DNA from 3 places in the Microbispora triticiradicis genome. Region 3 is predicted to be linked to each of the others. Evidence: riboswitches for the same ligand, from Rfam matches in the RefSeq annotation. Region 3 holds a riboswitch; each other region holds the start of a gene.

Region 1 (9,678 bases), on a different contig from region 3:
GACGGAGCTGCTCATTGGGGTTTCCCCTCGATCAGAGCGGGCGCGCATGCCGGAAGATTAATAAAAGCGGACCTCCATCAATAGGATGTCAACCGATCGCGGGAGGGCTGGAACGGGATGGCACTGGACGACGTCACCGAGGAGCTGGCCGGATCGGCCGCCCGGGGAGATCACCGCGCCCTCGGTGAGCTGCTGCGGCGCATCGAGCCCGACGTGCTGCGGCACTGCGAGCGGCTACTACCGTACCGGCAGGACGCGGAGGAGGCGGCGCAGGACACGCTGCTCGCCGTGGCCCGCAACATCGCCCGGTTCGAGGGCCGGGCCAAGTTCAGCACCTGGCTGCACATCGTGACCGTGAACTGCGCCAGGACGACCTACCGGTCGCTCAAGCGGCGCTCGTCCGAGCAGGCGGAGGAGCTGCCCGAGCAGCGGCCGGACCCGCGGCGGGTGAGCGTCATCGCGGGGTCGCGGCTCGACCTGCTCGACGCGATGGAGGCGCTGGAGGCCGAGCGGCCAGACCTCGCCCAGGCGCTCGTGCTGCGCGACATCTGCCAGCTCGACTACTCCCAGGTCGCCGACCAGCTCGGCATTCCCCTCGGCACCGTCAAGTCCCGGATACACCAGGCGCGCAAGTACGTGCAGAGCGCGCTCGGCGAGGCCTACGGCTGATACAAACCGTCTCGCCATCCGAGACAGCGGAACGGACACAGGGGACGCCGGGGTACAGTGCTGGAGGACCTTTTTCGAAGGTTCTACAACTGAAGATGCTCATCCAGAGGGGTGGAGGGACCGGCCCTGCGAAGCCCCGGCAACCTCCCCGGTGTCGAACTCGTGCCCACGAGGCCCGGCCGGGACAGGTGCCAATTCCGGCTCGCGGCCAGGGCGGTCGCGAGCGAAGATGAGGGAAAGGCCTCGCTTCATGGCGCACATCAGCACCGCGACCCCCACCACCGCCACCGACTTCGGCCCCGCCACCGGTCTGTCCTGCCGCGAGTGCGGCGCCCACTACGACCTCGGCCCGGTCTTCGCCTGTACGGAGTGTTTCGGCCCCCTTGAGGTGGCGTACGACTTCGGAGAGGTCCGCCGGGAGGACATCGCGGCGGGCCCGGCGAACATCTGGCGGTACCGCTCCCTGCTTCCCGTCCCCGCCGGGGTGGCGGACAAGCCCAACCTGCAGCCCGGCTGGACCAAGCTCGTGCGGGCCGACCGGCTGGCGGCAGAGCTGGGGCTGCGGTCGCTGCACGTCAAGGACGACTCCGGCAACCCGACCCACTCCTTCAAGGACCGGGTCGTCGCGATCGCGGTCGAGGCCGCGCGCGCCTTCGGCTTCCACACCCTGTCGTGCTCGTCCACCGGCAACCTCGCCGGCGCGGTGGGCGCCGCGGCGGCCAGGGCCGGGCTGGACTCCTGCGTGTTCATTCCCGCCGACCTCGAGGCGGCCAAGGTCACCATGGCCGCGGTGTACGGCGGCCGGCTGGTCGGCATCGACGGCACCTACGACGAGGTGAACCGCTTCTGCTCCGAGCTCATCGGCGACGAGCTGGGCGAGAAGTGGGGATTCGTCAACGTCAACCTCCGGCCCTACTACGCCGAGGGTTCCAAGACGCTGGCGTACGAGATCGCCGAGCAGCTCGGCTGGCGGCTGCCCGAGCAGATCGTCGTCCCGGTGGCCTCCGGCTCGCAGCTCACGAAGATCGACAAGGGCTTCCGCGAGCTGATCAAGCTCGGCCTGGTCGAGGAGCGGCCGTACCGGATCTTCGGCGCGCAGGCCGAGGGCTGCTCGCCGGTCTCCCGCGCGTTCAAGGCCGGGCAGGACGTGGTGCAGCCGGTCAAGCCGGACACCATCGCCAAGTCGCTGGCCATCGGCAACCCGGCGGACGGGCCGTACGTGCTCGACATCGCCCGTCGTACGGGCGGCGCGGTGGAGGACGTGAACGACGGCGAGGTGGTCGAGGCGATCCGCCTGCTGGCCCGGACCGAGGGCATCTTCGCCGAGACCGCGGGCGGCGTCACGGTCGGCGTGCTGCGCAAGCTCGTGCACGAGGGCCGCCTCGACCCCGAGGCCGAAACCGTGGTGCTGAACACCGGCGACGGTCTCAAGACACTTGACGCGGTGGCCGAGCAGGCCCGTCCGTCCGCGGTCATCCGCCCCTCCCTCGACGCCTTCCGTGCGGCATTCGCCAACTGAAAGCGTTATCACAGGCCCATCGGCAGCAACGAAAGCGAGTGAACAATGAGCGTTTCCGTGCGGATTCCGACGATTCTGCGGACGTACACCAACGGCGTCGCGGAGGTAAGCGGGGAGGGGGGAACGCTCCGCGAGGTCCTGCAGAAGCTGGATGCGGACTATCCGGGCATCGGAGGTCGAATCCTGGATGAGACGGGCAAGATCCGGCGTTTTGTCAACGTCTATGTCGGAGAAGAGGACGTCCGTTTCGCCGATGGGCTGGACACCGCCACACCGGACGGGGTACAGATTTCGGTCATCCCCGCCGTCGCCGGGGGCTGAGCCGCGACACCGCCGCCGGGCACCTGACATGCACTTCTCTCGCCGGGGAAGTGAGATGTCGCCACAGCGAATGGTGAAGCTCTCAACCTTTCGGTAGAAAAGTGAATAATCGTCTGTACCGCTTTGAGCGAACGCGCCGTAGTAGTTTGCGGATTGACTCTGTTGTTCTACGCCTTGACACGGGTATGGTCGAAGACGATCGACAAAACCGGGGGCTTCTTGGGTGTGGTCCCCAGCCCAGCAAGAGGAGTCGGAAGTGGCGCAGGGCACCGTCAAATGGTTTAACGCGGACAAGGGCTACGGCTTCATCGCGGTAGACGGTGGGAAGGACGTGTTCGTCCATTACTCGGCAATCATGATGGACGGCTACAAGGCCCTCGAGCAGGGTCAGCGGGTTGAGTTCGACATCACGCAGGGGCAGAAGGGCCCGCAGGCGGAGGCCGTACGGGCCGTCTGATCCCGTCAAGCGACCATTGGAGGCCCGGTCCGCGTTCCGCGGGCCGGGCCTTCGGCTCGTCCGGGCTCGTCCGGGTGTTCGGGAACCTCGTCCAAGCTGGTCAGAGTGGCTTCCGCTTGCACTCTCGGGGGTAGAGTGCTAAATACTTGTTTGGCACTCTGAGGTCGAGAGTGACAACAACCGGGATCGGGGCGATGGGGCTCGCGCAGGGATAGCGGGTCCACGCCGTCGCGGGCGTCGGCTCGGTCCGTTGAAGACACCCTGCTACTGGGAGGTCTAGCCTAATGGCAGCCAAGATGATCGCGTTTGACGAGGACGCCCGGCGCGGTCTCGAGCGCGGTATGAACCAGCTCGCCGACGCCGTGAAGGTGACCCTCGGCCCCAAGGGCCGCAACGTCGTGCTGGAGAAGAAGTGGGGCGCCCCCACGATCACCAACGACGGTGTCTCCATCGCCAAGGAGATCGAGCTCGAGGACCCGTGGGAGAAGATCGGCGCCGAGCTGGTCAAGGAAGTCGCGAAGAAGACCGACGACGTCGCCGGTGATGGCACGACGACGGCCACCGTGCTCGCCCAGGCGCTGGTCCGCGAGGGTCTGCGTAACGTCGCCGCCGGCGCCAACCCGATGTCGCTGAAGAAGGGCATCGAGGCCGCCGTCGAGCGCGTCAGCGAGGAGCTGTCGAAGCTCGCCAAGGACGTGGAGACCAAGGAGCAGATCGCCTCCACGGCCTCCATCTCCGCCGCCGACCCGGAGATCGGCGCGCTCATCGCCGAGGCGATGGACAAGGTGGGCAAGGAAGGCGTCATCACCGTCGAGGAGAGCAACACCTTCGGTCTGGAACTGGAGCTCACCGAGGGCATGCGCTTCGACAAGGGCTACGTGTCCGGCTACTTCGTGACCGACCCCGAGCGCATGGAGGCGGTCTTCGAGGACGCCTACATCCTCATCGCCAACCAGAAGATCTCGGCGAACAAGGACCTGCTCCCGCTGCTCGACAAGGTCGTGCAGTCCGGCAAGCCGCTGGTCCTCCTCGCCGAGGACGTCGAGGGCGAGGCCCTGGCGACCCTGGTCGTCAACAAGATCCGTGGCCTGTTCAAGTCCGTGGCCGTCAAGGCCCCCGGCTTCGGCGACCGCCGCAAGGCCATGCTGCAGGACATCGCGATCCTGACCGGCGGCCAGGTCATCTCCGAGGAGGTCGGTCTCAAGCTGGAGAACGCCACCCTCGACCTGCTCGGCCGCGCCCGCAAGATCGTCGTCACCAAGGACGAGACCACGATCGTCGACGGCGCCGGTGACGCCGAGCAGATCTCCGGCCGTGTGAACGAGATCCGCGCCGAGATCGACCGCACCGACTCCGACTACGACCGCGAGAAGCTCCAGGAGCGTCTCGCCAAGCTGGCGGGCGGCGTCGCCGTCATCAAGGCCGGCGCGGCGACCGAGGTCGAGCTCAAGGAGCGCAAGCACCGCATCGAGGACGCCGTCCGCAACGCCAAGGCCGCGGTCGAGGAGGGCATCGTCCCCGGCGGTGGCGTAGCCCTGCTGCAGGCCGGCGCCAACGCGTTCGACAAGCTGGAGGTCAACGGCGACGAGGCGACCGGCGCGGCGATCGTCCGCAAGGCGCTCGAGGAGCCGCTGAAGCAGATCGCCGTCAACGCCGGCCTCGAGGGCGGCGTCGTGGTGGAGAAGGTCCGCAACCTGCCCGCGGGCGAGGGCCTCAACGCCGCGTCCGGCGAGTACGTCAACATGTTCGAGTCGGGCATCATCGACCCGGCCAAGGTCACCCGCTCGGCGCTGCAGAACGCGGCGTCCATCGCGGCCCTGTTCCTCACGACCGAGGCCGTCATCGCCGAGAAGCCCGAGAAGGAGAAGGCCCCCGCCATGCCCGGCGGCGGCGACATGGACTTCTGAGTCCTGCTCTCCCGCTTCACCAGGAAGGGCGGTTCCCCCTCGGGGGAGCCGCCCTTTTCCCTTGCGCCCGGTCTCCCCAAGTGCATGGGCGCCGGGCGGTCAGCCCTGCCGCCACTGTTTCAGGACCTGCCGGAAGGCCTCGCTCACGAGGGCGAGAAGTTCGGCGGAGGACCCGAAGCGGGCGCCCGCCGGGGTCGTGGCCCCGAGAATCTCGGCTCCGCGCTGTGACGCGGCCGCCAGGGCCTCGTTCATCCGCAGAGAGGCGAGGATGGACCGCACCCAGATCTCGTCGTCGATGACATAGCGTTCACGCCGCGCGCCGGGAACCCGCTCCCGCCTGAGCATTCCCTGCTGTTCGAGGAAGGCGACGGCGTGCGAGACCGACGCCGGGCTGACGCGAAGCCGCTCAACCAGGTCGGCGGCGGTGAGAGCGCCGGAATCGGTGACGTACAGGCAGGTCAGCACCCTGGCCTCCATCCGGGGCAGCCCCTGCTCCACGAGGAGGGCGGTGAAGGACTCCGTGAAGTCCCGCACCGCCTGGGGATCACGCCCATGGCCGCCGTCGGGGACCGGCGGCGTCGGAGGCTGTGCCTGCCTGTGGCGGCGCGCACGGTGCCGCGTGGCCTCGTGCGCCCGGTCCGCCCCGTAGTCGCCCGGTCCGCCGTTCCGGGTGACCTCCCGCATGATGGTCGAGGCGGGACGTCCCAGCCGCCGGCCGATCTCCGCGTATCCGAGTCCCTCGGCCAGCCCCGCGGCGATGTGCTGACGGTCCTCGTTGGTGAGTCTGCCTCCGGGCACGGCAATCGTCTCCTGTCTGCCGGCATGCGCGGCTCCGCGCCCGCACACCCGCCGCACAGTATGCATTCACTCTGAGCCCATTGCAAAGCGCGGCTGTCCACCTATTGCATTCAGTGCCACGGTCATTGCAAGAAGGAATAGTAAGCCCATGTCTGGCTGGGCGTACTGCCGAAAAGTTTGTTGACTGATCCGTGAATGCAATGTAGCTTTGCGACCGTTCAGAGATTCGCGAACAATGCTGGATAGGGCGGTTCATGATGCATAACGGCAACGGCGGCTTCTCCGCGGCGGGGCTGCGCAGACTGCACGAGGTGCTGGCACGGCACGTCGACTCGGGACGGATTCCCGGGCTCGTCGCCCTGGTCGGCCGGGGCGAGGAGACGCACGTCGAGGCGATCGGGACGATGTGCCACGACGGCGGTGCGCCGATGCGCCGCGACACGATCTTCCGGATGGCCTCGACGTCCAAGCCGGTCTCCGTCGCGGCGGCGATGGTCCTGCTCGACGAGTGCCGGCTGCGGCTGGACGACCTGGTGGAGCAGTGGCTGCCGGAACTGGCCGACCGGCGGGTGCTGAAGCGGATCGACGGCCCGCTGGACGACACCGTGCCGGCGCGGCGGCCGATCACCGTACGAGACCTGCTCACCTCCACGTTCGGGCTCGGCATGGACATGACGTCGCTCGGCACCCCGATCATGGGCGCGGTCTTCGAGCAGGGGCTCACACCCGACCTGCCGGTGCCGATGCCCGAGCCGGACGAGTGGATCCGCCGTCTCGGCACGCTTCCGCTGATGCACCAGCCCGGAGAGCGCTGGCAGTACCACATCAGCAGCGATCTACTCGGCGTGCTCGTCGCCAGGGTCACGGGCCGGTCGTTCGAGACGTTCCTGCGGGAACGCGTCTTCGAGCCGCTGGGGATGAAGGACACCGGTTTCCACGTGCCCGCCGACAAGATCGACCGGCTGCCGACCCTCTACGCCCCCGACCCCGGGACCGGAGAGTTCACCGTGTGGGACGAGGCCGAGGGGGGCCGATGGAGTCGGCCTCCGGCGTTCCAGGGCGGCGGTGGCGGGCTGGTCTCCACCGTCGACGACTACCACGCCTATTTCCGGATGCTGCTGAACGGCGGGAGGCACCGGGGCGAACGGATCCTGTCCCGGCCCGCCGTCGAGCTGATGACCACCAACCGCCTCACTCCCGAGCAGAACGCCGCCCGCACCGCCATGGCCGCCGACAACGTCCATGTGTCCTTCGGCCAGGGGCAGCACGGCGGCTGGGGCATGGGGATGGCAGTGCGCACCTACCGCGGCGACTACGCGTCCGTCGGCCAGTTCGGCTGGGACGGCGGAAGCGGCACCTCGACCTACGCCGACCCGGACAAGCAGCTCACCGGAATCCTGCTCACCCAGGTCGGGATGTCGACCCCGGACTCGGCGCGGCTCATCCACGACTTCTGGACCACGCTCTACCAGGCGATCGACGACTGACCTCCACGGCTCAGGTGAGGCGCCTGACCCAGCGGGCGCAGTCGGTCTGCATCGTGTATCCCGCCGCCGTCCAGGCGTGGTGCGCCAGGGCGTTGTCGTTGAGGACCATCGCGTCGACCCGGAACGCGCCGTACTTCCGGAACCGCTCCTCGGCGGCCCGGATCAGCTGCGATCCGATGCCCTTGCGCCGCTCGGAGGGGTCGACGGCGAGCCGGTAGAGGCTCGCCCGCCAGCCGTCCCAGCCCGCGATGAGCGTGCCGACCACGCGGCCGCCGATCTCGGCGATCAGCAGCGCCTCGGGATCACGCTCGACCAGCGCCGCGACCTTGGCGGCGTCGTCGTGCCGGTCGGTGTTCTCCGCGGCCTCCAGCCAGAACCGCAGCACGGCGTCGACGTCGCCGGGACCGCCGTACCGCAGGGTGACCTCGCTCATGCCGGCTCCTCACTCATGTCAGCTCCGGGGGTAGATCGTGGGCGTGCAGGATGGTCAGGGACGTCACGGCCCGGGTGAGGACGACGTAGAGGCGGGCGAGCCCCCGGTCCTCGGCGGCCACGATGCCGGCGGGCTCGGTCACGATCACGTGGTCGTACTCCAGGCCCTTCGCGAGCGTGGCCGGCACCAGCAGTACCCGGTCGTCGCCCGTCGCGTCGGGGCCGAGCACCGTGTGCGGCACGCGGGCGGTGTCCAGTGCGGCCGAGAGAGCCGGTACGGCCGCGTCCGCCGCGATCACGCCGATCGAGCCCTCGCGGTCCAGCGTCTCCCGCACGGTCTCCGGAAGGGCCGCGGCGACGTCGGGCACGCGCCGTACGGACAGCGACCCGGCGCCGGGACGCAGGGAGCGTGGCGGGGCGAGATCGGGCGCGACGGAGGGCAGCAGCCGCGCGGCGAAGTCGAGGATCTCGCGGGGCACGCGGAAGCCCAGCGTGAGCTCGGTGACCTCCCCCGAGGGCTGGCCGAGGTGGTCGAGCACGGTCTTCCACGACCGCGCCGACCAGGGCGTGGTGCCCTGCGCGAGGTCGCCGAGCACGGTCGCCGAACCGGTGCGGCAGCGCCGCCCGAGCGCGCGCAACTGCATGGCCGACAGGTCCTGCGCCTCGTCCACCACGAGGTGGCCCTGGGAGGGGGTGCGCTCGATGAGGTCGCCGAGTTCGTCCAGGAGGGCGGCGTCGGCGGCCGTCCACTTCGCCGAGCGGTGCGACTTGTACGGCTTGCGCCACAGCAGCAGTTCCCGCTCCTCCGCGGAGAGGTCCGACCGGGCGGCCTTCGCGAGGAACTCGGCGTCCGACAGCAGGCGGTGCAGCACCTGCTGAGGGGTCAGCCTGGGCCACACGGCGTCGAGGACGGCCCTGACCGGCTTCGAGCGGGCCACCGCGTCCTGCGTACGGTCGTCGGGAGACTCGCCGCGGCGCTCCATCTGGACGAGCACGGCGTGCGCGAGCCGCTGGGCCAGCATCGCGCGGCCCGGGCCGTACCTCGTCGTGCCGCGCAGCGAGGCGACGATCTCCCGGACCTCGTGGTCGGGCACGCGGTAGCGGTTCACGCCCTTGGTGACGAGCACACCCTCGACCGGCTTGACGACGTGCAGCCACAGGGCGCGGCGCAGGACCTCCGCCATCCGGGCGTCGCCCTTCACGGCCGCCACCGCCGCGTCCTCGGGATGCGCGTGCTCTCCGAGGACGCCCGCCACGGTCGTCTGGTCGACCTTCACCTCGCCGAGAGCCGGGAGGACCGAGGAGATGTACGCCAGGAAGGCGCGGTTGGGGCCGACGATCGTCACACCCGACCTCGCCAGCTTCTCGCGGTGCGTGAACAGGAGGTAGGCCGCGCGGTGCAGGCCGACGGCGGTCTTGCCGGTGCCGGGGGCGCCCTGCACGCAGACGGTCACGCCGAGGTCCGCGCGGACGATCTCGTCCTGGTCGGGCTGGATGGTGGCGACGATGTCCCGCATGGGGCCGGTGCGGGGCCGCTCGATCTCCTCGGTGAGGAGCCTGCTCTGCCCGAGCGTCCGGCCGTCCAGCGGTTCGTCCTCGTACGCCGTGAGGTCGCCGCCCTGGTAGCCGAACCGGCGGCGCAACGCGACGCCCATCGGGTCGGACGGGCTCGCCTGGTAGAAGGCGCGGGAGATCGGCGCGCGCCAGTCGATGACGAGGGGCCGGCTGCTGTCGTCGTGGACGTGCCGGCGGCCGACGTGGATGGTGTCCGGCAGGTCGTCGCCGGCCGACCGGTCGAGGCGGCCGAAGAACAGAGGTGTGTCCGGGTGGTCCGCCAGGGCGGCCACGCGCTGGTCGAGCAGGCCCTGGAGCACCTGCTGCGACACCCAGTCGCCGGCGGCGTCCGCGGACAGCGACTGCGCGTGTTCACGCATCGCCCGCAACGCGGCGCGGGAGGCCGCGAGATGGGCGCGCTCGGCTTCGAGCACATTCTCAGGCATGCGAAAACTCCTCCGTACACGACGAGGGCAGGACCGAGGACAGGACTGAAGACGGGCAGCGGACAGGACGGAGGCGGGAAGGACGAGA
Region 2 (9,678 bases), on a different contig from region 3:
CCGTAGAAGGTCGGGTACGCCTGCGGCTCCCAGCCGATGCCGTGGGCCTTCTTGCCGGTCCCGAGCAGGTAGTTGAACACGTACACCGGGAAGACCGCGGCCTCGTCGGTGACCCGCTGCTGCACCTTGGCGTACAGCTCGGCCCGCTTGGCCTGGTCGGTCGTGTCCAGCGCGTCGCTCAGCCAGCCGTCGACGTCCTTGTCGGACAGGCGGGCGGCGTTCTGGCCGAACTTGGCGGCCGTGGGGATGGCGGAGGTGTCGAACAGGTTGCGCAGGGTGTCGCCGTCGGCGCGCTGCCAGCTGAAGTCGATGAGGTCGTAGTCGCCCTTGGGATACTTCTCCAGCCATTCGTTGACCGTGCCGGAGACGAACTGGATCTCGAAGCCGATCTTCTTGGCCTCGGCCTGGATCTGCTCGGCCAGCGTGTCGCGCTGCTCACGGGCGAACGCCTTGAGGAACCCCCAGCGGATCGTCAGCCGCCTGCCGTCCTTGGTCCGGTAGCCCTCGGCGTCCTTCCCCGACCAGCCGGCCTCGTCCAGCAGCCGGGCGGCCGCCGCGGGGTCGTACTTCGTCTTTCCTTCGAGCGTCTTGTCGTACCCGTCGGTCGACGGGGAGATGGGGCCCGCCGCGGGCTGGAACGCCCCGAAGTAGAGGTTCTTGACGATCGTCGCGAAGTCGATGCCGTCGCGGAACGCCTGCCGGACCCGCTTGTCGGCGAACGGCCCGGAGGTCGTGTTCGGGTAGTAGTTGTAGTTGCCGCCCGGCGCCTGCCGCGTGGTGACGGTCAGCCGGGGGTCGCCCTGCACCTGCTTGACGTTCACCGGCGGCACGCTGGCGATCCCGTCGACCTGCCCGCTGGTCAGCGCGCCGAGCCGGACGGAGTCCTCGGTGATGACCTTGATCTCCAGCTTGTCCAGGTACGCCTCCCCGGTGTGCGCGGCGCCCTCAGGCGCCCAGGCGTAGCCGGGGTTGCGGTGGTAGGTGATGCCCTTCTGCACCACGTACTCGTCGATCACGAACGGCCCGGACCCGACGACCTTCTTGCACAGCGCGTCCTGCGGCTGCTTCAGCGACCGCGGCGACTCGATGCCGAAGTACGCGGTGGCGAGGGCGGACAGGAACGGCGAGTACGGCCTGCTGAAGTGGACCTTCACCGTGTGCGGGTCGACGACCTCGCTGCCCTTGTACGGCTCGATGTATCCCGCGGCCAGCTGGGACTTGGTCGCCGGGTCGACGATGTGGTCCAGGTTGGCCTTGACCGCCTCGGCGTCGAAGGCCGTGCCGTCGGAGAACTTCACGCCGTCGCGCAGGGTGAACGTGTAGGTCTTCTGGTCCGGCGAGACGGTCCACTTGGTGGCGAGCCACGGGTGGATCCTCCCCTCGCCGTCCAGGGACACGAGCGAGTCCAGGGCGGGCCGGGTGAACAGGCCGGCCACGTCGGCGGGGCTCTGGTGGGGATCGAGGCAGGTGGAGGGCTCGGTGTTGACGGCGAACGTCAGCGTGCCGCCCTTGACCGGCCCGGCGGGGGCCTTGCCCGCCGCGGTGTCCCTGCCCGTCGTGCCGCAGGCGGCGAGGGCGAGGACCCCCAGAAGCGAGACGCCGATGGATAAGCGTGTGTTCGTGGACATCGGGGGAGAGCCTTTCGGTGTTCAAGACGGGACGGCGGAGTGGGGAGGCGGCGTGTCCCGGCCTGTGCCCGCCCGAAACTCCCCGTGAGTGGCCATGCCGCCTCCCGGAGAGCGTGCCGCGCACGCCCCCATGACCAGGAGCCCCGATGGGGCCCGCGCTTGCGGCGCGACTGCCACGCCGCCAGGTTTTCCCCGGGGCACCCCGCGCGGTGCGAGGGTTGCCGGCCGACGAGCCGGGGCTTGGCGTCGGCGCTCAATACCTACAAACAAAGTAGGAAAACTCGGATAAGCTGTCAACACGCTTTCGCCGGGGATTTCGGCCTTTTCGCGACGAGGGGCGGTCCGGTGACGACGAGCGGCCCCGGCGCGCGGCCGCGGCCGGGGGTGAACCGGGCGGCCGTGCCTACGGCGCGCCGGGAAGCCGTACGGTGACGAGGAGCCCGCCGTGGGGGCCGGGGGCGAGATCGAGGGTCCCGTTGTGGGCGCGGACGACGCTGTGCACGATGGCCAGGCCGAGACCGGCGCCGGCGTGCTCGTCGGTGCGCACGCGTTCCGTTCCGCGCTGGAAGGGTTCGATGAGGGTCGGTATCAGTTCCGGCGGGAGGGGGCGGCCCGTGTTCTCGACCCGCAGCAGGCTGGTGCCGCCGTACGCCTCGGTGTGGACCGTCACGGTGCCGCCGGCGGGGAGGTTGTGGACGATCGCGTTCTGGACGAGGTTCGTCACCATCCGCGCCAGGAGCTCGGCGGAGCCCTCGGTCCGGGCCGCCCCGCCGGTGACGTTCAGCGTGATCCGGCGTTGTTCGGCGAGCGGAAGCAGCGTTTCGGCGGCCTCCTCGGCGGCCAGGGAGAGGTCGACGCTCTCCCGGGTGAAGTCGCCGCGGTCGCCGCGGCTGAGCAGCAGGAGGGCCGCGGTGAGGTCGATCGCCCGCTGGTTGACGGTGTGCAGGCGGTCGAGGAGTTCGTCCCGGTCCCGCGTGGGGTCCCGGCGGGCCACGTCGAGGAGCGTCCGCGAGATCGCCAGCGGCGTGCGCAGTTCGTGGGAGGCGTTCGCGGCGAACCTCCGCTGCTCGGCGACGTGGGACTCGAGCCGGTCGAGCATCGAGTCGAACGCGTCGGAGAGCTCCCGGAACTCGTCCCGGCGGCCCTTCATGCGGATCCGGTGGGACAGCGACCCGTTCGCGGTCGTCCGCCGGGCCGCGTCCGTGATCTGGGTGAGCGGCGCGAGCATCCGGCCGGCGAGGAGCCATCCGCCCAGCAGGCCGAACGCCAGCAGAAAGGCCAGTGCCTGGCCCGCGCGGGGGACGAAGGCGCGCTGGAGGTCGGTGCGGTTGGGGATGAACCGCAGGGGCGCCGCCCCGGGCGGGGCGGCCCCCGCCCCGGTGCCGAGCGCGCCGTCGGGCACGTAGCGCAGCAGGAACACCCACACCACGGCCAGCAGGAGGGCGCCGGCGAGTAGAAGGAATCCGGCGTAGCTGAGGGTGAGTTTCAGCCGGGTGCTGAGTCCTGGGCGCCTATCCATGCGTGCTGCCGGGGCCCGTTCCCGTGGCGATGCCGGTGTCGATCCGATAGCCGACACCGGGCACCGTGGCGATGACCCATGGTTCGCCGAGCCGTTTGCGCAGTGCGGAGACGGTGATGCGCACGGCGTTGGTGAGGGGGTCGGCGTTCTCGTCCCACGCTCGTTCCAGCAGTTCCTCGGCACTGACGATCCCGCCCTCGGCGGCGACGAGGACTTCCAGCACGGCGAACTGTTTGCGGGTGAGCGCGACGTAGCGTTCGCCGCGGAACACCTCCCGGCGGAAGGGGTCGAGCCGCAGGCCCGCGATCTCGCGAACCGGGGGCCGGGCGTACGCGCGTCTGCGGTCGAGCGCCCTCAGCCGCAGGACGAGCTCCCGGAGCTCGAACGGTTTGGTGAGGTAGTCGTCGGCGCCGAGCCCGAACCCGGAGGCCTTGTCGTCGATCCGGTCGGCGGCGGTGAGCATGAGGATCGGGATACCGCTGCCGGAGGCGACGATGTGCCGGGCGACCTCGTCGCCGGAGGGGCCGGGAATGTCGCGGTCGAGGACCGCGATGTCGTAGGAGTTGACACTGAGCAGTTCCAGGGCCGCGTCGCCGTCGCCGGCGATGTCGGCGGCGATCGCCTCCAGCCGCAGACCGTCCCGGACGGCTTCGGCCAGGTAGGGCTCGTCCTCCACTATCAGCACGCGCATACGGCTCAGTCTGCCGGTGCGGGCGCCCGTGCCGGCGCGGGGCGAGGCCGGTCCGGTGACGCCTCCGCCGCGGCGCGCCACCAGCGGCGCGACACGAGCCCGAAGAGCACGGCGCCTGCGGCGTTGACCAGCACGTCGTCCACAGACGACACCCGGTCGAGCCGCAGGACGTACTGCAAAGTCTCGACCACGGCCGAGCAGGCCGCCCCGAGCGCCAGGATCCGCGGCACGGAGGCCAGCGCCGCGAAGCGCAGCGGCGCGAAGAACCCCAGCGCCGCGAAGATCAGCAGGTTGCCGCCGATCCCGATCGGCCCCATCGTCACCAGGTCCCGCAGCGGGACCAGGCTCACCCGGCCGGGGACGGTGCCGGCCCCCGGGCCCGGCATCAGGGTGAGCCACACGAACGGCACCGTCCCGTAGACCATCCCCACCTCGGCCAGCGACCTCCGCCACGCCGAGGTGACGCCGGCGGCCTGCCGGAGGAGCGCCAGACCCCACGTCACCAGAGCGGCCGCCGGCAGCCCGGCCAGCGTCATGAGCAGCACGCCGTTCTCCGTGTCGAGGCAGCCGTGCCACCGTCCGGCCAGGCAGGCCGGAGCGGTCATCACGAGCGGCCGCCGCACGGCGAACACGGCGCTCGCCAGGCCGAGGATCGCCAGGCCGGCGAGCACGATCCGGCGCGTGCGGCGGGGCGACGCTGACGGGGATGCGTGGTGGTTCATGCCCTCCATTGGAGACGGAGAGCCGTTGCGGTGGCGTATGCGATTCCGCATACGCCCGCGATACACGGGACGCCGGCGTCGTCCCGGCGCCTCAGCCGCCCGCCCCGCCGCCCGCCCCGCCGCCGGGCGAGGCCCCGGTGACGGCCCGCAGCTCCTGCCCGATCATGTCGACCAGCGGCGCGCCGTCGCGGTTGGTGAGGATGACGCCCACCCAGCCGGTGCCGGGGTAGATGCTCCAGTTGGCGCCGACACCGGGGTTGCCGCCGGAGCGCTGGTACGCCCACTGGCCTTCGACGATGTCGATCGCGATCCCGTACGCGGCGAACGACGCCGGCCCGAGGGGGGTCTTGGCCGCGGTGAGCACGTCGGCCCAGGGCCGGTCCAGCACCGTGCCGTCGCTCAGCGCCCGCGCGAACCGGACCAGATCCGGCGCCGTGGCGAAGCCGCCGTCCCCGGGGGCGTCGATGAAGGCGCGGCCCGGGTTCTTGCCCAGGATGTACGGGTACGGACTGCCCTTGTCCAGGTTGCCGAGGGCGTCCACGACGCCGCCGCCGGCCACCTCCATGTACGGGTGCGCGATGTGCCCGCCCGTGAGCCACTGCGGCCTGGTGTGGAACGCCGAGCCGGTCATGCCGCAGCGCCTGAAGATGTTCTCCTGGACGTAGTCCCAGTACGTAGTGCCGGACACGGCCTCCACGATCAGCGCGGGGATGGTGGTCTCCGCCTCCTGGTGGCCGGTGCTGGGAAGGCCCGGGACGCCGGTCAGTCTCGCCTGCCGGACCCGCCGCTCGTGATACTCGTGCACCTCGTCCCGGCTCCGGAAGACGCGTCGCACGTCCTCTTCGGGCATGTCCAGCCCGGAGGTGCCGGACAGCAGGTGGTGGATGGTCACCTGATCGGCGATGTCCTCGGCGAAGCCCTTCAGGTGGGCGCCCACCGTGTCCGTCAGCTTCAGCCTGCCCTGCTGGGCCAGCTGCAGGATGGCCACCGCGTGGAACGGCTTGCCCGCCGAACTGAGGGCGAACGCCGTGTCCTCGCGGTTGCGGATCCTCCTCTTCTCGTCGGCCATGCCGTAGCCGCGGGACAGCACCGTCCGGCCCCGGTGTGACAGCAGCACCACGCCGGAGAACCTGCCCTCGGCGGCGAGCCGGGCCACGTACCGGTCGTAGGCTCCGCCGGGCAGGGTGTCCGGCGGGATCCGGTCGCGCCCGTCCTGGGCCGCCGTGGGACGACCCGGCCGGTGCCGAGGCGGCGTGGCCGTTCCCGGCGCTCCGCCGGCCGCGACCACACCGGCGGCCGCCAGACCGCTCCACTTGACCAGCTGCCGCCGGCCGACATCACGTACCGAATCCGAGTCCATGCACACGGTCCTTTCCGGTGGGGAACCGGCGCTCCCAGCGACGCGCCGCGTATCGCTCCCACTGAAAGGGCCGGGCCGTTGCGGCGGCGTATGCGCTTCCCGATACGTTCGCGACACACGTTCGGGGAAGATCAGAGGACGGTCACCGTCACCAGGCGGATCCGGTAGCATTCCCGACTAAATCGGTCTGTTTGACCTGGTTTTCGATCGATGCCGTACGCCGGTCCTCATCCGCTGACGAGGTGACCTGATGCGCTTCCACTGGTTCCTGCCGACGACCGGCGACGGCCACGACGTCCGTTCCGCCATCATGACCACCGACGGCTTCCGCCCCGCCGCTCGTCCCGCCACCGTCGCGTACCTGACGCAGGTGGCCAGAGCCGCCGAGCACGCCGGGTTCGAGGCCGCGCTCACCCCCGTCGGCGCGGGCTGCCCGGACCCCTGGATCGTGTGCGCCGCGCTGACCCAGCACACCGAGCGCCTCAAGACGCTGGTCGCCTTCCGCACCGGGTACGCCCTGCCCACCCTGCTGGCCCAGCAGGCGCAGTCGTTCCAGGACGTCTCCGGCGGGCGGCTGCTGCTGAACGTCGTCACGGGCGGAGATCCGGTCGAGCAGCGCGCGTACGGCGACTTCCTCGGCCACGACGCCCGCTACGCGAGGACCGGCGAGTTCCTCGACGTGCTGCGCCGCGCCTGGGCGGGCGCCCCCTTCGACCACCACGGCGAGCACTACCGCGTCGAGGGAGGCGGGCTCGCCGAGCCGCTCGACCCGGCGCCGGACGTCTACTTCGGCGGCGCCTCCCCCGCCGCCGAACGGGTCGCCGCCCGCCACGCCGACGTGGCCCTCATGTGGGGGGAACCGCCATCGGCGATCGGAGAGAGGATCGCCCGGCTGCGCGACCTCGCGGCGTCGGCGGGCCGCGAGTTGCGGTACGGCCTGCGCGTGCACGTCATCGCCCGCGACACCGGCGCCGAGGCCTGGGCCGAGGCGGAGCGGCTGCTGGCCGGGATGGACCCGGCGCGCGTCGCCGAGGCACAGCGGCGTTTCGCCCGCTACGACTCGGTGGGACAGCGCCGCATGGTCGACCTGCACCGCGGGGACACGCGCGACCTGGAGATCCACCCGGGTCTGTGGGCCGGCGTCGGCCTGGTGCGCGAGGGCGCCGGAACCGCCCTCGTCGGCTCCTACGACGAGGTCGCCGCGCTGCTCCGCGAGTACGCGACGCTGGGCGTCGGCGAGTTCGTCCTGTCCGGCTGGCCCCACCTCGAGGAGGCGTACCGGGTCGGCGAGTACGTCCTCCCCCGCCTCCGGGCCGCCGAACCGGCCGCCGCGGCGGTAGCCCCCGCCGCGGGACCCTCCTGACGGACACCGGCGGGACGGAACGGGTGCCTACTGCTCGCGGGGCAGGCCGGGCGGATTGACCTGGGATTCGGCGACGGCCTCGGTGGACAGGCCCCAGCGGGCGAGGACCTTGCCGTAGGAGCCGTCCTTGATCAGGGCGTTGAGAGCGTCGCTGATCGGCTTGGCCAGGCCGTTGCCCTTCTGGGTCATGGCGGCGATGAGCCCCTGGAGCGTGGGGCCCGCACCGGAGTAGGTGCCGACGATCTTGGTTTCGCCGCTCACCGCGGCGTGGTACGCGGAGGTGGGGTTGGGCGCGAAGTACGCCTGGATCCGGCCGGACCTGAGGGCCAGGTAGGTGTCGGCCGCCTGCTTGTAGTACTGGATCCGGACGGGCTTCAGCCCGGCGGCGCGGTTCTGCCTGTCCCAGCTCAGCAGGATCTTCTCCTGGTTGGTGCCGGATCCCACGGCCACGGTGAGCCCGGCGACGTCGGCCGGCTTGGTGATCGAGGTGACGGGGCTGTCCTTCGGCACCTCCCAGGCGAGCTGGTCCAGCCGGTACGTGGCGAAGTCGTAGACGTCCTTGCGCTCCTCGGTCACGGTGACGTTGGAGAACCCGGCCGCGTACTTGCCGGACCTGACCGCGAGGAACAGGTTCTCCCACGAGGTGGGCTCGATGTGCGGCTTGAGGCCGAGCACGTCGGCGACGAGGGAGGCGATGTCCTCCTCCACCCCGATCGGCGTGACGTTGTCGTCGGCGACGAAGGACAGCGGCGGCTCGAACGTCGAGGTGCCGACCAGGAACTCTCCCCTGGCCCGGACGGCGGCGGGAACCTCCGCGGCGATCGCGTCCACCTTCGCGGCCCGGATCCGGTCCTGCCGCGGGCTTGTGTTGATCGTCAAGCCGTCCGGCGCCGCCTCGGCGGCCGCGGCGGCGGCGCCGGTCGCGGGTCTCTCGGAGTCCGTGCCGCAGGCCGCGAGCAGCAGCAGTGCGGACACGGCGAGTACGGCTGACCGGGGTGCGGATGACATGCGGTTTCCTTCGGGGCTTCTCGGGGCTTCTTGAGGGCTTTTACGCATCGCCTCTTCGCGGGGCTCGCCGCGAAGGTCAGAGCACCCTGCCGAGGAAGGCACGGGTGCGGTCGTGCTCCGGCCGGTCGAGCACCCGCGGGGGCGGGCCCTGCTCGACGATCCGGCCCGCGTCCATGAAGGCCACGGTGTCGGCGACCTCGCGGGCGAAGCCGATCTCGTGCGTGACGACGATCATGGTGGTGCCGCCGCGGGCGAGCGCCTTCATGACTTCCAGCACCTCGCCCACCAGCTCCGGGTCGAGCGCCGAGGTGGGCTCGTCGAACAGCACCACCTTGGGCCGCAGGGCGAGCGCCCGGGCGATCGCGACGCGCTGCTGCTGTCCCCCGGACAGCTGCCGCGGGTAGGCGTCGGCCTTGCCGGACAGCCCCACCTGCTCCAGCAGCTCGGCCGCCAGCGCCTCGACCTCGTCACGGGGGCGGCGCTGGGCGGAGATCGGGGCCTCGGTCACGTTCTGCCGGACCGTGAGATGGGGGAACAGGTTGAAGTTCTGGAAGACGAAGCCGATGTGGGTGCGCCGGCGGAGGATCTCGCGCTCCTTCAGCTCGTGCAGGCGGTTCCCCGAGCGCCGGTAGCCGACGAACTCGCCGTCGATGGCGATGTACCCGCGGTCGATCTTCTCCAGGTGGTTGATGCCGCGCAGCAGCGTCGACTTGCCCGACCCGGAGGGGCCGATGATCACCGTCACCTCGCCGGGCCGGACCCGCAGGTCCACGCCGCGCAGGACCTCCAGCGGGCCGTAGCTCTTGTGGACGCCGCGCACGTCGACCATGAACTCGCCGCTCATCGCGGTCCCCCTTCGCCGCCGCGCCGGGGGGCGGCCCGCCGTACGGCGAGGGCCCGGCGCAGGAGCCGCATCCGCGCCGAGGGCCCCGGCCGCGCGAGGCCTCTGCCGAACCTGCGTTCCACGTAGTACTGCCCGACCGAGAGCACCGTGGTGAGGACGAGGTACCAGATCGCGGCCACCAGCAGCATCGCGATCACCCGGCCGTTCCGGTTGTAGATGACCTGCACCTGGTAGAAGAGCTCGGGCAGCGCCATGATGTAGACGACCGAGGTGCCCTTGACCAGGCCGATGATCTCGTTGCCGGCCGCCGGCACGATCGACCGCATGGCCTGCGGAAGCTGGATCCGGAGGATCTGCCGGGCCCTCGGGATGCCGAGCGCCGCGGCCGCCTCCAGCTGGCCCGGGTCCACCGACAGGAAGCCTCCGCGCACGATCTCGGCGGCGTACGCCGCCTGGTGCAGCGCGAGGCCGAGCGCGGCGGCCGTCACCGGCCCGATCAGGTCCATCGTGCCGACGGAGAGGAAGGCCGGCCCGAACGGCACC
Region 3 (9,678 bases):
CCGAGGGTGCGGACATCGTGGACGTGGGCGGCGAGTCCACCCGTCCGGGAGCGGCCCGGGTCTCGCTGGAGGAGGAACTGCGCCGCGTCGAGCCGGTGATCCGCGCCCTCACCCAGGAGGGCGTCACGGTCAGCGTCGACACCATGCGGGCGGAGGTCGCCGAGGCGGCCGTCGCCGCCGGAGCCGTTCTGGTTAACGACGTGAGCGGCGGCCTGGCCGACCCGGCGATGCCGCGCGTGGTGGCCGCGACCGGCGTGCCGTACGTCGTGATGCACTGGCGCGGGCACAGCCGCGACATGGACACCCGGGCCGTCTACGGCGACGTGCTGACCGAGGTGGCGGAGGAACTGCGCAAGCGGGTCGACTCCGTGCTGGCCGAGGGCGTGCGGGAGGAGCAGATCGTGCTCGACCCCGGCCTCGGTTTCTCCAAGAACGCCGAGCACAACTGGGCCCTGCTGGCCGGCATCGCCGAGCTGAACGAGCTCGGCCATCCCCTGCTGATCGGGGCGTCGCGCAAGCGGTTCCTCGGCCGGCTGCTGGCCGGGCCGGACGGCGAGCCACGCCCCTTCGACGGCAGCGACGACGCCACCATCGCCGTCACCGCGCTCGCGGCGCAGGCCGGGGCGTGGTGCGTCAGGGTCCACCGGGTGCGGCCGAACGCCGACGCGGTGCGCGTCGCCGCCACCTGGAGGGCAGCAGGCGTACGACACGCGGCAGGCGGACGGGACGCAGTAGCCGCACGACACTCAGCCGCGCGACATGCCGACGAGAGCCGGTGAGGATATGCCGACAGGGACGCCCATGAAGGACATCGAGGAGCTCAACCAGGCGTTCTACAACGCCATCGAGGCGGGCGACCTCGACAGGATGTCGGAGATATGGATCGAGGACGTCCCGGGACGTCCGGCGCTGTGCGTCCATCCCGGCTGGCCCATGCTGAGCGGGCGGTCGGAGGTGCTGCGCTCGTGGGCGCTCATCATGGCCAACACGACGTACATCCAGTTCGTGCTGACCGACGTGCAGACCACCGTGCTCGGTGACGTCGCGGTGGTCACCTGCGCGGAGAACATCCTCACCGCCGCCGACAGCGACGAACCGGGTTTCGCCGCCGGCCGGGTCGTCGCCTCCAGCACCTATGTGCGGACCTCCGGGGGCTGGCGGTTGTGGCTCTACCACGGATCTCCGGTCCTGCAGAGCGACGACGAGGACGAGGAGGAGGACCAGGAGCAGTGAGCCGCGACGCGGTGCGGTTGACGGGGTTGCGGGCGCGCGGCAGGCACGGGTGCCTGCCGGCCGAGCGCGAGCTCGGCCAGGAGTTCGTGATCGACGTCTGCCTGCGTCTCGACACCGCCCCGGCGGCGGCGGCCGACGACCTCACCCTGACGGTCGACTACGGCGCGCTGGCACTGGAGCTCGTCCGGATCGCGGAGGGCGAGCCGGTCAATCTCATCGAGACCCTCGCCGAGCGGCTGGCGGCGGCCTGCCTGGCCCACGACATGGTCGAGGAGGCGGAGGTCAGCGTGCACAAACCGGCGGCGCCCATCCCGCTGCCGTTCGACGACGTGGTGGTGACGATCAGAAGGGGGCGCGCATGAGGGTCGTGATCGCACTCGGCAGCAACCTCGGCCGGCGCATCGAGAACCTCCAGGGCGCCGTCGACGCGTTGTTCGACGCCCCCGGGCTCACGTTCGTGGCGGCGTCGCCGGTCTACGAGACCGAACCGGTCGGCGGACCCACCCAGGGCGCGTACCTGAACGCGGTGGTCGTCGCCGAGAGCATGCTCGACCCCCGCGCCCTGCTCGACCGGGCGCACAGCGTCGAGAACGCCTTCGGCCGTGAGCGCGCGGAGCGGTGGGGCCCCCGGACCCTCGACGTGGACCTGATCGCGGTCGGCACGCTGATGTCGGACGACCCCGAGCTCACCCTCCCGCATCCCCGCGCGCACGAGCGGGCGTTCGTCCTGGTGCCGTGGGCCCAGGCGGACCCCTCGGCGGTGCTGCCCGGGCGCGGGTCGGTCGCGGCCCTGCTGGCCGACCTGGACCAGAGCGGGGTGCGGCTGCGCACCGACCTCGTGCTCGAACCCCCGGCCTGACGAGGAGAGACCCCGCGTGAAGCCCAGCAATCCCGGCGTGCTCGTCGGTCTCGTGGTCGTGTTCGCCGTGATCACCTGGGGCCTGCTGCGGCAGTCCTACTCCGTGGTGCCCACACTGCCGTGGACCGCGGTGCCCACCGTGCTGCTGCTCGCGCTCGGTGAGGCGTACACGGGCTGGCTGACCCGGGCGAGGATCCTGCGCCGCCCGGACACCAAGCCCGTCGAGCCGCTCGCCGTCGCTCGACTGGCGGCGCTGGCCCAGGCCACCGCGTACGCGGGCGCGGCGTTCGCCGGGGTCTTCGCCGGTTTCGTCCTGCGTGTGCTGGACCTGCTCGACCTGGACAAGCCCCGCCAGGACGCGATCGTCGGCGGCGGGTCGTTCGTGGCGTGCGTGATCCTGATCTGCGCCGCGCTCTTCCTCGAACACTGCTGCCGGGTGCCCGGCAAGCCCAACGGGGAGAGCTGACCCCTGCCTACCGGCCTACTTGTCGATGTCGCCGACCACGAAGAACATCGATCCGAGGACCGCGATCAGGTCGGCGACCGAGTGGCCGGGCAGCATCTCGCGGAGCACCTGGACGTTGTTGTAGGAGGCGCTGCGCAGCTTGAGCCGCCAGGGGGTCTTCTCGCCGCGTGACACCAGGTAGTAGCCGTTGAGGCCGAGCGGGTTCTCCGTCCAGGCGTACGTGTGGCCCTCCGGCACCTTGAGCACCTTCGGCAGGCGCTGGTTGATCGGGCCGGGCGGCAGGTGGCGCAGCCGCTCCACGCAGGCGTCGGCCAGGTCGAGCGACACCTTGACCTGGTCGAGCAGCACCTGGAACCTCGCCTGGCAGTCTCCCGCCGAGCGGGTCACGACCTTCACGGGCAGCTCGCCGTACGCGAGGTAGGGCTCGTCGCGCCGCAGGTCGAAGTCCACCCCCGAGGCCCGCGCGGCCGGGCCGCTCACGCCGTACTGCATGATCGTCTCACGGTCGAGCACGCCGACGCCGCGGGTGCGCGCCACGAAGATCTCGTTGCCCGCGACCAGCTCCTCGATGTCGGGCAGCCGCCGCCGCACGGCCGCCACGGCGGTGGTCACGCGGCCGAGCCAGCCCTCGGGCAGCTCCTCCTTCAGCCCGCCCACCCGGTTGAACATGTAGTGCATGCGGCCGCCGGAGATCTCCTCCATGACGTACTGCAGCGTCTCCCGCTCCCGGAAGGCGGGGAAGACCGGGCCGGCCGCGCCCAGCTCCAGCGGATGGCCGCCGAGGAACATCAGGTGGTTGAGCACGCGGTTGAGCTCGGCCAGCAGGGTCCTGGCCCACACCGCCCGCGGCGGGGGCTGCATGCCGATCATGCGCTCGACCGCGAGCACGACGCCCAGCTCGTTGGCGAACGCCGACAGCCAGTCGTGCCGGTTGGCCAGCACGATGATCTGCCGGTAGTCGCGCACCTCGAACAGCTTCTCCGCACCGCGGTGCATGTAGCCGACGATCGGCTCGGCGGCCACGATCCGTTCACCGTCAAGGACGAGCCGCAGCCGCAGCACCCCGTGCGTGGACGGATGCTGCGGCCCGATGTCGAGGATCAGGTCCTCCGTCGCGAGCCCTCCCGGCCGCACCGCGTCCGCCCCGGCCCCGATGCCCACCACTCGCTCGACACGCGGGCCGTCCTGCTCGGTCATACCGTCCATGCTTTCACGCCCGTCACCCACCGGCGAAAGCCACGGCGGTCGGGGTCAGGCGGGGGCGATGTCGCGGAGGGCGGTGATGAGGCGGTCGACGTGCTCCTCGGTCGTGCCGATGCCGATCGAGGCGCGTACGGCGCTCACCGTGCCGTCCGCGCAGCCCTCGTCCTCGGTGCCGCCGAGGAGGTGGCGGACGAACGGGTGGGCGCAGAACTTGCCGTCCCTGACGCCGATGCCGTGCTCGGCCGAGAGGATCTCGGCGACCTCCCGGGCCGGGCGGCCCTCCACGACGAACGACACGATCCCGACCCGCGGGTGGTCCGGGCCCCACAGCGACAGTTCGCGTACGCCGGGGATCGCGGCGAGCCCGGCGCGCAGGCGGGCGAGCAGCCGCTCCTCCTCCCGCACCAACGGAGTCCAGCCGGTCGCGGCCAGGGCGTCGCAGGCGGCGGCGAGCGCGACCGCGCCGAGCACGTTGGGCGTCCCCGCCTCGTGCCGCGCCTCGGGGTCGTCGCTCCACTCGGTGGTCTCGCCCACGGCTCGCACGGCTCCGCCGCCGCGCAGGTACGGGTCGGCGGCGGCGAGCCAGTCGGGCCGGCCGACGAGCACGCCCGCGCCGAACGGCGCATAGAGCTTGTGCCCGGAGAAGGCGACGTAGTCGAGGTCGAGCGCGGCGAGGTTGAGCCCGCGGTGGGGGACGAGCTGGGCGGCGTCCACGGCGATCCGCGCGCCGTGCCGGTGCGCGATGTGCGCGAGCCCGGCGATCGGCCACAGCTCTCCGGTGACGTTGGACGCGGCGGTCACGACGAGCAGGGCCGGGCCCTCGATCGCGGCGAGGGCCTCGTCGGCGGCCCGGACGGCCTCGCCGGGGAAGGCGGGCGGCGCGAGTCGTACGGCGTCGGTCCAGGGCAGCAGCGAGGCGTGGTGCTCGGTGCCGAACACGACGACCGTGGTGCCCTCGGGGAGGCTGCGGGCCAGCAGGTTCATCGCGTCGGTGGTGTTGCGCACGAAGACGAGGGCGTCGCCGGGGCGGGCGCCCACGAAGGCCCGCACGGTGTGCCTGGCCTGCTCGTACCGCTGGGTCGTGAGCTGCGAGGCGTAGCCCGCGCCCCGGTGCACGCTGGAGTAGGCCGGCAGCGCCGCCGCGACGGCGGCGTTCACCGGCTCAAGACAGGGCGCGCTCGCCGCGTAGTCGAGGTTCGCGTACGGCACGAGCCGGCCGCCCCGGACCGGGACCTCCAGGTCGGCGCCCACGACCACCGGTACGCGCACCGGCTCGGACACGGGGTTGGCGGGCTGCTGCGGGACGAAGGTGAGAGCGGACAACGCCAGGCCTCCTCGGGTCGGGGACCCCTGCCATGGCGTCGTACGGCGGAGCCCGCGCTTGCCCGGCGCACCGCGCGCCAGGCCCGGTCCTCACCCGGGGCACCCCGCCGCGAGCGCGAGGGTTGCCGGCCAGCAAGCCGGGGCTTGACGCTGGCACTCATGACCTGAGCGCACTATAACCCGGAGAACGGGCGATCCGGCAAGTCCCCTGGTGAGAGGCGCTTTACCGTTATGGTGTCCAATGTGAGGTTTGATCCCTGGAATCCGGAGTTCGTGGCTCACCCGTACGACGCCTACCGCGACCTGCGGGACAACGATCCGGTCAGCTTCTTCGAGCCGACCGGGCAATGGCTGGTCGCCCGGCACGCCGACGTCAACGCGCTGCTGCGCGACCGCCGCCTGGGCCGGTCCTACCTGCACACCGCCACGCACGAGGAGTTCGGCCGGGAGCCCGAGCCGGACTTCCAGGAGCCCTTCTGGCGGGTGATCCGGGCCGGGATGCTCGATGTGGAGCCGCCGGTCCACACCCGGCTGCGCCGCCTGGTGTCCAAGGCGTTCACGCCCCGGATGGTCGAGTCGCTGCGCCCGCGCGTACGGAGGATCGCGGCGGAACTGACCGAGGGGCTGGTCGAGCGCGGCGGCGGCGACCTGCTGGCCGAGGTGGCCGAGCCGCTGCCCGTCACCGTGATCGCCGAGATGCTGGGCGTGCCGGAGGCCGACCGCCACCTGCTGCGCCCCTGGTCGGCCGACATCTGCGGGATGTACGAGCTGAACCCGTCGCCGGAGGTCCAGCACACGGCCGTACGCGCGGCGACGGAGTTCGCCGGGTACCTGCGCGGGCTGGCCAGGGCGCGCAGGGAGCGGCCGGGCGACGACATGATCTCCGCGCTCGCGCAGGTGGTGGACGACGGGGACCGGCTCACCGAGGACGAGCTGATCGGCACCTGCGTGCTGCTGCTCAACGCCGGGCACGAGGCCACGGTCAACGCCACCGGCAGCGGGTGGTGGGCGCTGTTCCGCAACCCCGGCGAGCTGGAGCGGCTGCGCGCCGACCCCGGCCTGATGCCGGCGGCGGTCGAGGAGCTGCTGCGTTACGACACCCCGGCGCAGATGTTCGAGCGGTGGGTGCTGGAGGACGTCGAGGCCGGCGGGGTGACGATCCCTCGTGGTGCGGAGATCGCGCTGTTGTTCGGCTCGGCGAACCGGGACCCCGAGGTCTTCGACGACCCCGACCGTCTCGACGTCGGCCGGGCGGACAACCCGCACATCTCGTTCGGTGCGGGCATCCACTTCTGCCTCGGCGCCCCGCTCGCGCGGGTCGAGATGGCGGAGTCGTTCGGCGCGCTGCTGCGGCTGGCGCCCCGCCTGGAGCTCGCCGAGGAGCCGACCTGGAAGCCCAGCTACATCATGCGCGGCCTGGAGTCACTGAAGGTCGCCGTCTGACACGCTGACCGCGTGGTGGGTGACCGTGGTGTCGTAGCCGAGCAGGACGGCCTGGGCCGCGGGCTCGACGACGGCCGTCGCGGGGTCCTCCCCGGCGAAGCGGCGGATCGCGTCCATCGAGTCCCACAGGGTCATGACCTCGATCTCCACCCGGCCGCCGGCGTCGCGCCGCAGCAGGTAGGCGCCGCGGTGCCCGGCCACGCCGCGCAGGGAGGGCAGGACCGCCTCGGTGAAGTGCCGCTCGTAGCCGTTCGCGCCCTCCGGGGTCGCGCTCGCGCGCCAGATTCTCGCGATCATGATGTCTCCTCATCCACACCGGGACTGGCCGAGCCAGCCGAAGCCGCCGAGACCGGCGGGGTCGATGAGCTCGGCCTCCTGCGAGGCCCGGCCGAGCGCGCGTACGTAACCGGCGGGGTCGGCGGACGCGAGCGCGAGCGGCGGCCGGGCGCCGGTGACCCCCAGGTCGCGCAGGGCCTCCCGCTGCGTCGTGAGCGTGGTCGCCTCCGCGCCCGCCCGCTCGCCGGCCGCCGCGCAGGCGTCCAGCGCGACGTGGGCCGTGACGTCGCACGACCCGTCCGGTACGGCGGGCACCGGCGAGCCGTCGCGGTAGCCGGCCAGCGTGCCGAGGGCGGGGCGCCGCCCGGCGAGATGGGCGTAGTCCACGGCGACCGCCGTGCCGCGGGTCAGCCGCGCGATCACCCCGGCCCACGCCTCGTCGCGGGGGCGGCCGATCTCGGCGCGGTCCCCGACCGGGCCCAGCGGCCACCAGCGGTCCAGCCAGGCCAGGTCCTCCGGATCGGGGACGGGACCGGGCCGCTCCGCTCCGGTCGCCGGGTCGACGAGCACCAGCCGGGGGCCCGCGGGGGTCGCCTCGGCGACGTCGAGGGGCACGTTGTCCAGCCATTCGTTGGCGACCACGAGCCCGGTGACCCCGTACGGGACCTCCGGCTCCCAGACGACCCGGGGATCGAGGCCGCGGGGCCGGGGGGACAGGTCCACCGCGACGGCCCGCAGGCGCGCCGCGAGGTCCGGCGGCGCGGCGGCCACGACGCGGGCGGCCAGCAGGCCGTCGCCGCTGCCCACGTCCACGAAGTCGACCACGCCGGGGCGCCCGAGGGTCGCGTCGACCCGTTCCAGCAGGCGCAGCACCGCCTCGGCGAAGACCGGTGAGGCATGGACCGAGGTGCGGAAATGGCGGTCCGGGCGCTCCCGCAGGTAGAAGCCCTCCGCGCCGTAGAGCGCGCGCTCGACGGCCTCCCGCCAGGTCACCTCCACACCGCATCACGCTACCGACACGCGCGGGCCGTGGCGAAAATCAGTCACATTCGTACCTGTAGCTCAACATAGGCCCGTTAGAAACGGGACAAAATCCGACCGTCGGGCCCGTCGTGGTCATGCTCGGCATGGCCTGATCCGTGAGGCACGACCTGGCACCGGGCCGGCGGGAGCGCCGCCGCTACGCTGAACCGAGGGGAGGCGTCATGGACACAAGTGACCGCCCGGCGCGGCTCGCCGTGGGAGTGCTCGGCGCGGGACGGGTCGGCTCCGTGCTCGGGGCCGCGCTCATGCTCGCGGGTCATCGTGTGGTGGCGGCCAGCGGCGTGTCCGACGCGTCGCGCCGCCGCGCCGCCGACCGTCTCGGCCAGGCGCTCAGCAGGCCGGAGGAGGTCATCGCCAGGTCCGAGCTCGTGCTGCTGACCGTGCCGGACGACGTGCTGCCCGGCCTGGTCTCCGGCCTCGCGGCCACCGGCGCCGACCTGCGCGGCAAGCTGCTCGTGCACGCCAGCGGCGCGTACGGCCTCGGCGTGCTCGACCCCGCCGCCGAGGCGGGGGCGCTGCCGCTCGCGCTGCATCCGGTGATGACCTTCACGGGCCGGAGCGACGACCTGACCAAGCTCAACGGCTGCTCGTTCGGCGTCACCGCGCCGGACATGCTGCGGCCGGTGGCCGAGGCGCTGGTCATCGAGATGGGCGGCGAGCCGGTGTGGATCGCCGACCAGGACCGGCCGCTCTACCACGCCGCGATCGCCGGCGCGGCCAACCACATGGTGACGCTCATCGCCGAGTCGCAGGAGCTGCTCGCGAAGATCGGTGTCGAGCATCCCGGCCGCATGCTCGGGCCGCTGCTCGGCGCGGCCCTCGACAACGTGCTGCGTCTCGGCATCGGCGGGCTCACCGGGCCGGTCGTCCGCGGCGACGCGGGCACGGTGCGCAAACACGTGGACGCGCTCATCCTGGCCGCCCCCGAGGCCGCGGACGCGTACGTCGCCCTGGCGCGGCTCACCGCCGACCGGGCGCTGGCGGCGGGGCTGCTCAAGCCGGAGGCGGCCGAACGCCTGCTGGATGCCCTGGGAGGGAACATATGGACGTGACCGTGGCCGCCGACCGGGCCGCCCTCGTCAAGGCGAGGGACTCTCTCGGCCCGGGAAGGATCGCCCTGGTCCCCACGATGGGGGCGCTCCACGAGGGCCACCGGTCGCTGGTCCGGCTGGCGCGTGAGCACGCCGACCACGTGGTGGTGAGCGTGTTCGTCAACCCTCTGCAGTTCGGTCCGCACGAGGACTTCTCCCGCTATCCCCGCACGTTCGACGCCGATCTCCGGGTGTGCGAGGAGGAGGGCGCGGGCGTGGTCTTCGCGCCCTCGGCCGAGGACATGTACCTGCCCGACCGGCAGGTGGAGGTCTCGGCGGGCGGCATGGGCGGGACGGCCGAGGGCGCCTTCCGCCCGGGCCACTTCGACGGCGTGCTGACCGTGGTGCTCAAGCTGTTCAACCTCGTGCGGCCGGACGTCGCGGTATTCGGGCAGAAGGACGCCCAGCAGCTCGCGCTGATCCGGCGGATGACGGCCGACCTCGACGTCCCGGTGTCGATCGTGGCCGCCCCGACCGTACGGGAGCCCGACGGGCTGGCGCTGTCGAGCCGCAACCGGTACCTCTCCGAGGACGACCGCCGTACGGCCCTCGCGCTGTCGCGGGCGCTGAGTGCCGGTGCGGCGCGGGCCAGGACCGGGCCGGCCGGGGTCCTCGACGCGGCCAGGGCCGTGCTGGAGGAGGCGGCCCGGTTCGACCCGCCGCTGCTGCTCGACTACCTGATCCTGGCCGACCCCGCGACGTTCGCGCCGGTGGGCGGCGACCACCGCGGCGAGGCGGTC

Evidence for each region. Region 3 has a riboswitch for S-adenosylmethionine ahead of FED44_RS32540 (aminotransferase class V-fold PLP-dependent enzyme). Riboswitches for the same ligand answer to the same signal wherever they lie in the genome.
Region 1: it holds a riboswitch for S-adenosylmethionine, as region 3 does, so the genes downstream of both, thrC (threonine synthase) here and FED44_RS32540 (aminotransferase class V-fold PLP-dependent enzyme) in region 3, are expected to answer to the same signal.
Region 2: it holds a riboswitch for S-adenosylmethionine, as region 3 does, so the genes downstream of both, FED44_RS07535 (ABC transporter substrate-binding protein) here and FED44_RS32540 (aminotransferase class V-fold PLP-dependent enzyme) in region 3, are expected to answer to the same signal.

Annotation. Positions count from the first base shown of each region.
Region 1 is NZ_VANP01000008.1:364,631-374,308, reverse strand. Features, by position in the region: gene FED44_RS22520 (alpha,alpha-trehalose-phosphate synthase (UDP-forming)) at 1-15, opposite strand, end outside; gene FED44_RS22515 (RNA polymerase sigma factor) at 118-669, shown strand; SAM riboswitch class I at 766-905, shown strand; gene thrC (threonine synthase) at 920-2,188, shown strand; gene FED44_RS22505 (MoaD/ThiS family protein) at 2,234-2,509, shown strand; gene FED44_RS22500 (cold-shock protein) at 2,766-2,966, shown strand; gene groL (chaperonin GroEL) at 3,251-4,873, shown strand; gene FED44_RS22490 (GbsR/MarR family transcriptional regulator) at 4,973-5,671, opposite strand; gene FED44_RS22485 (serine hydrolase domain-containing protein) at 5,929-7,158, shown strand; gene FED44_RS22480 (GNAT family N-acetyltransferase) at 7,169-7,591, opposite strand; gene FED44_RS22475 (HelD family protein) at 7,605-9,590, opposite strand.
Region 2 is NZ_VANP01000002.1:549,848-559,525, reverse strand. Features, by position in the region: gene FED44_RS07535 (ABC transporter substrate-binding protein) at 1-1,628, opposite strand, end outside; SAM riboswitch class IV at 1,779-1,889, opposite strand; gene FED44_RS07530 (sensor histidine kinase) at 2,032-3,147, opposite strand; gene FED44_RS07525 (response regulator transcription factor) at 3,140-3,838, opposite strand; gene FED44_RS07520 (VanZ family protein) at 3,844-4,560, opposite strand; gene FED44_RS07515 (serine hydrolase domain-containing protein) at 4,652-5,920, opposite strand; gene FED44_RS07510 (LLM class flavin-dependent oxidoreductase) at 6,171-7,283, shown strand; gene FED44_RS07505 (ABC transporter substrate-binding protein) at 7,311-8,291, opposite strand; gene FED44_RS07500 (amino acid ABC transporter ATP-binding protein) at 8,368-9,135, opposite strand; gene FED44_RS07495 (amino acid ABC transporter permease) at 9,132-9,678, opposite strand, start outside.
Region 3 is NZ_VANP01000020.1:14,954-24,631, reverse strand. Features, by position in the region: gene folP (dihydropteroate synthase) at 1-779, shown strand, start outside; gene FED44_RS32565 (nuclear transport factor 2 family protein) at 802-1,233, shown strand; gene folB (dihydroneopterin aldolase) at 1,230-1,595, shown strand; gene folK (2-amino-4-hydroxy-6-hydroxymethyldihydropteridine diphosphokinase) at 1,592-2,092, shown strand; gene FED44_RS32550 (DUF3180 domain-containing protein) at 2,109-2,558, shown strand; gene FED44_RS32545 (NADH-quinone oxidoreductase subunit D) at 2,574-3,755, opposite strand; gene FED44_RS32540 (aminotransferase class V-fold PLP-dependent enzyme) at 3,810-5,084, opposite strand; SAM riboswitch class IV at 5,134-5,249, opposite strand; gene FED44_RS32535 (cytochrome P450) at 5,328-6,527, shown strand; gene FED44_RS32530 (antibiotic biosynthesis monooxygenase family protein) at 6,507-6,824, opposite strand; gene FED44_RS32525 (SAM-dependent methyltransferase) at 6,834-7,802, opposite strand; gene FED44_RS32520 (Rossmann-like and DUF2520 domain-containing protein) at 8,009-8,899, shown strand; gene panC (pantoate--beta-alanine ligase) at 8,890-9,678, shown strand, end outside.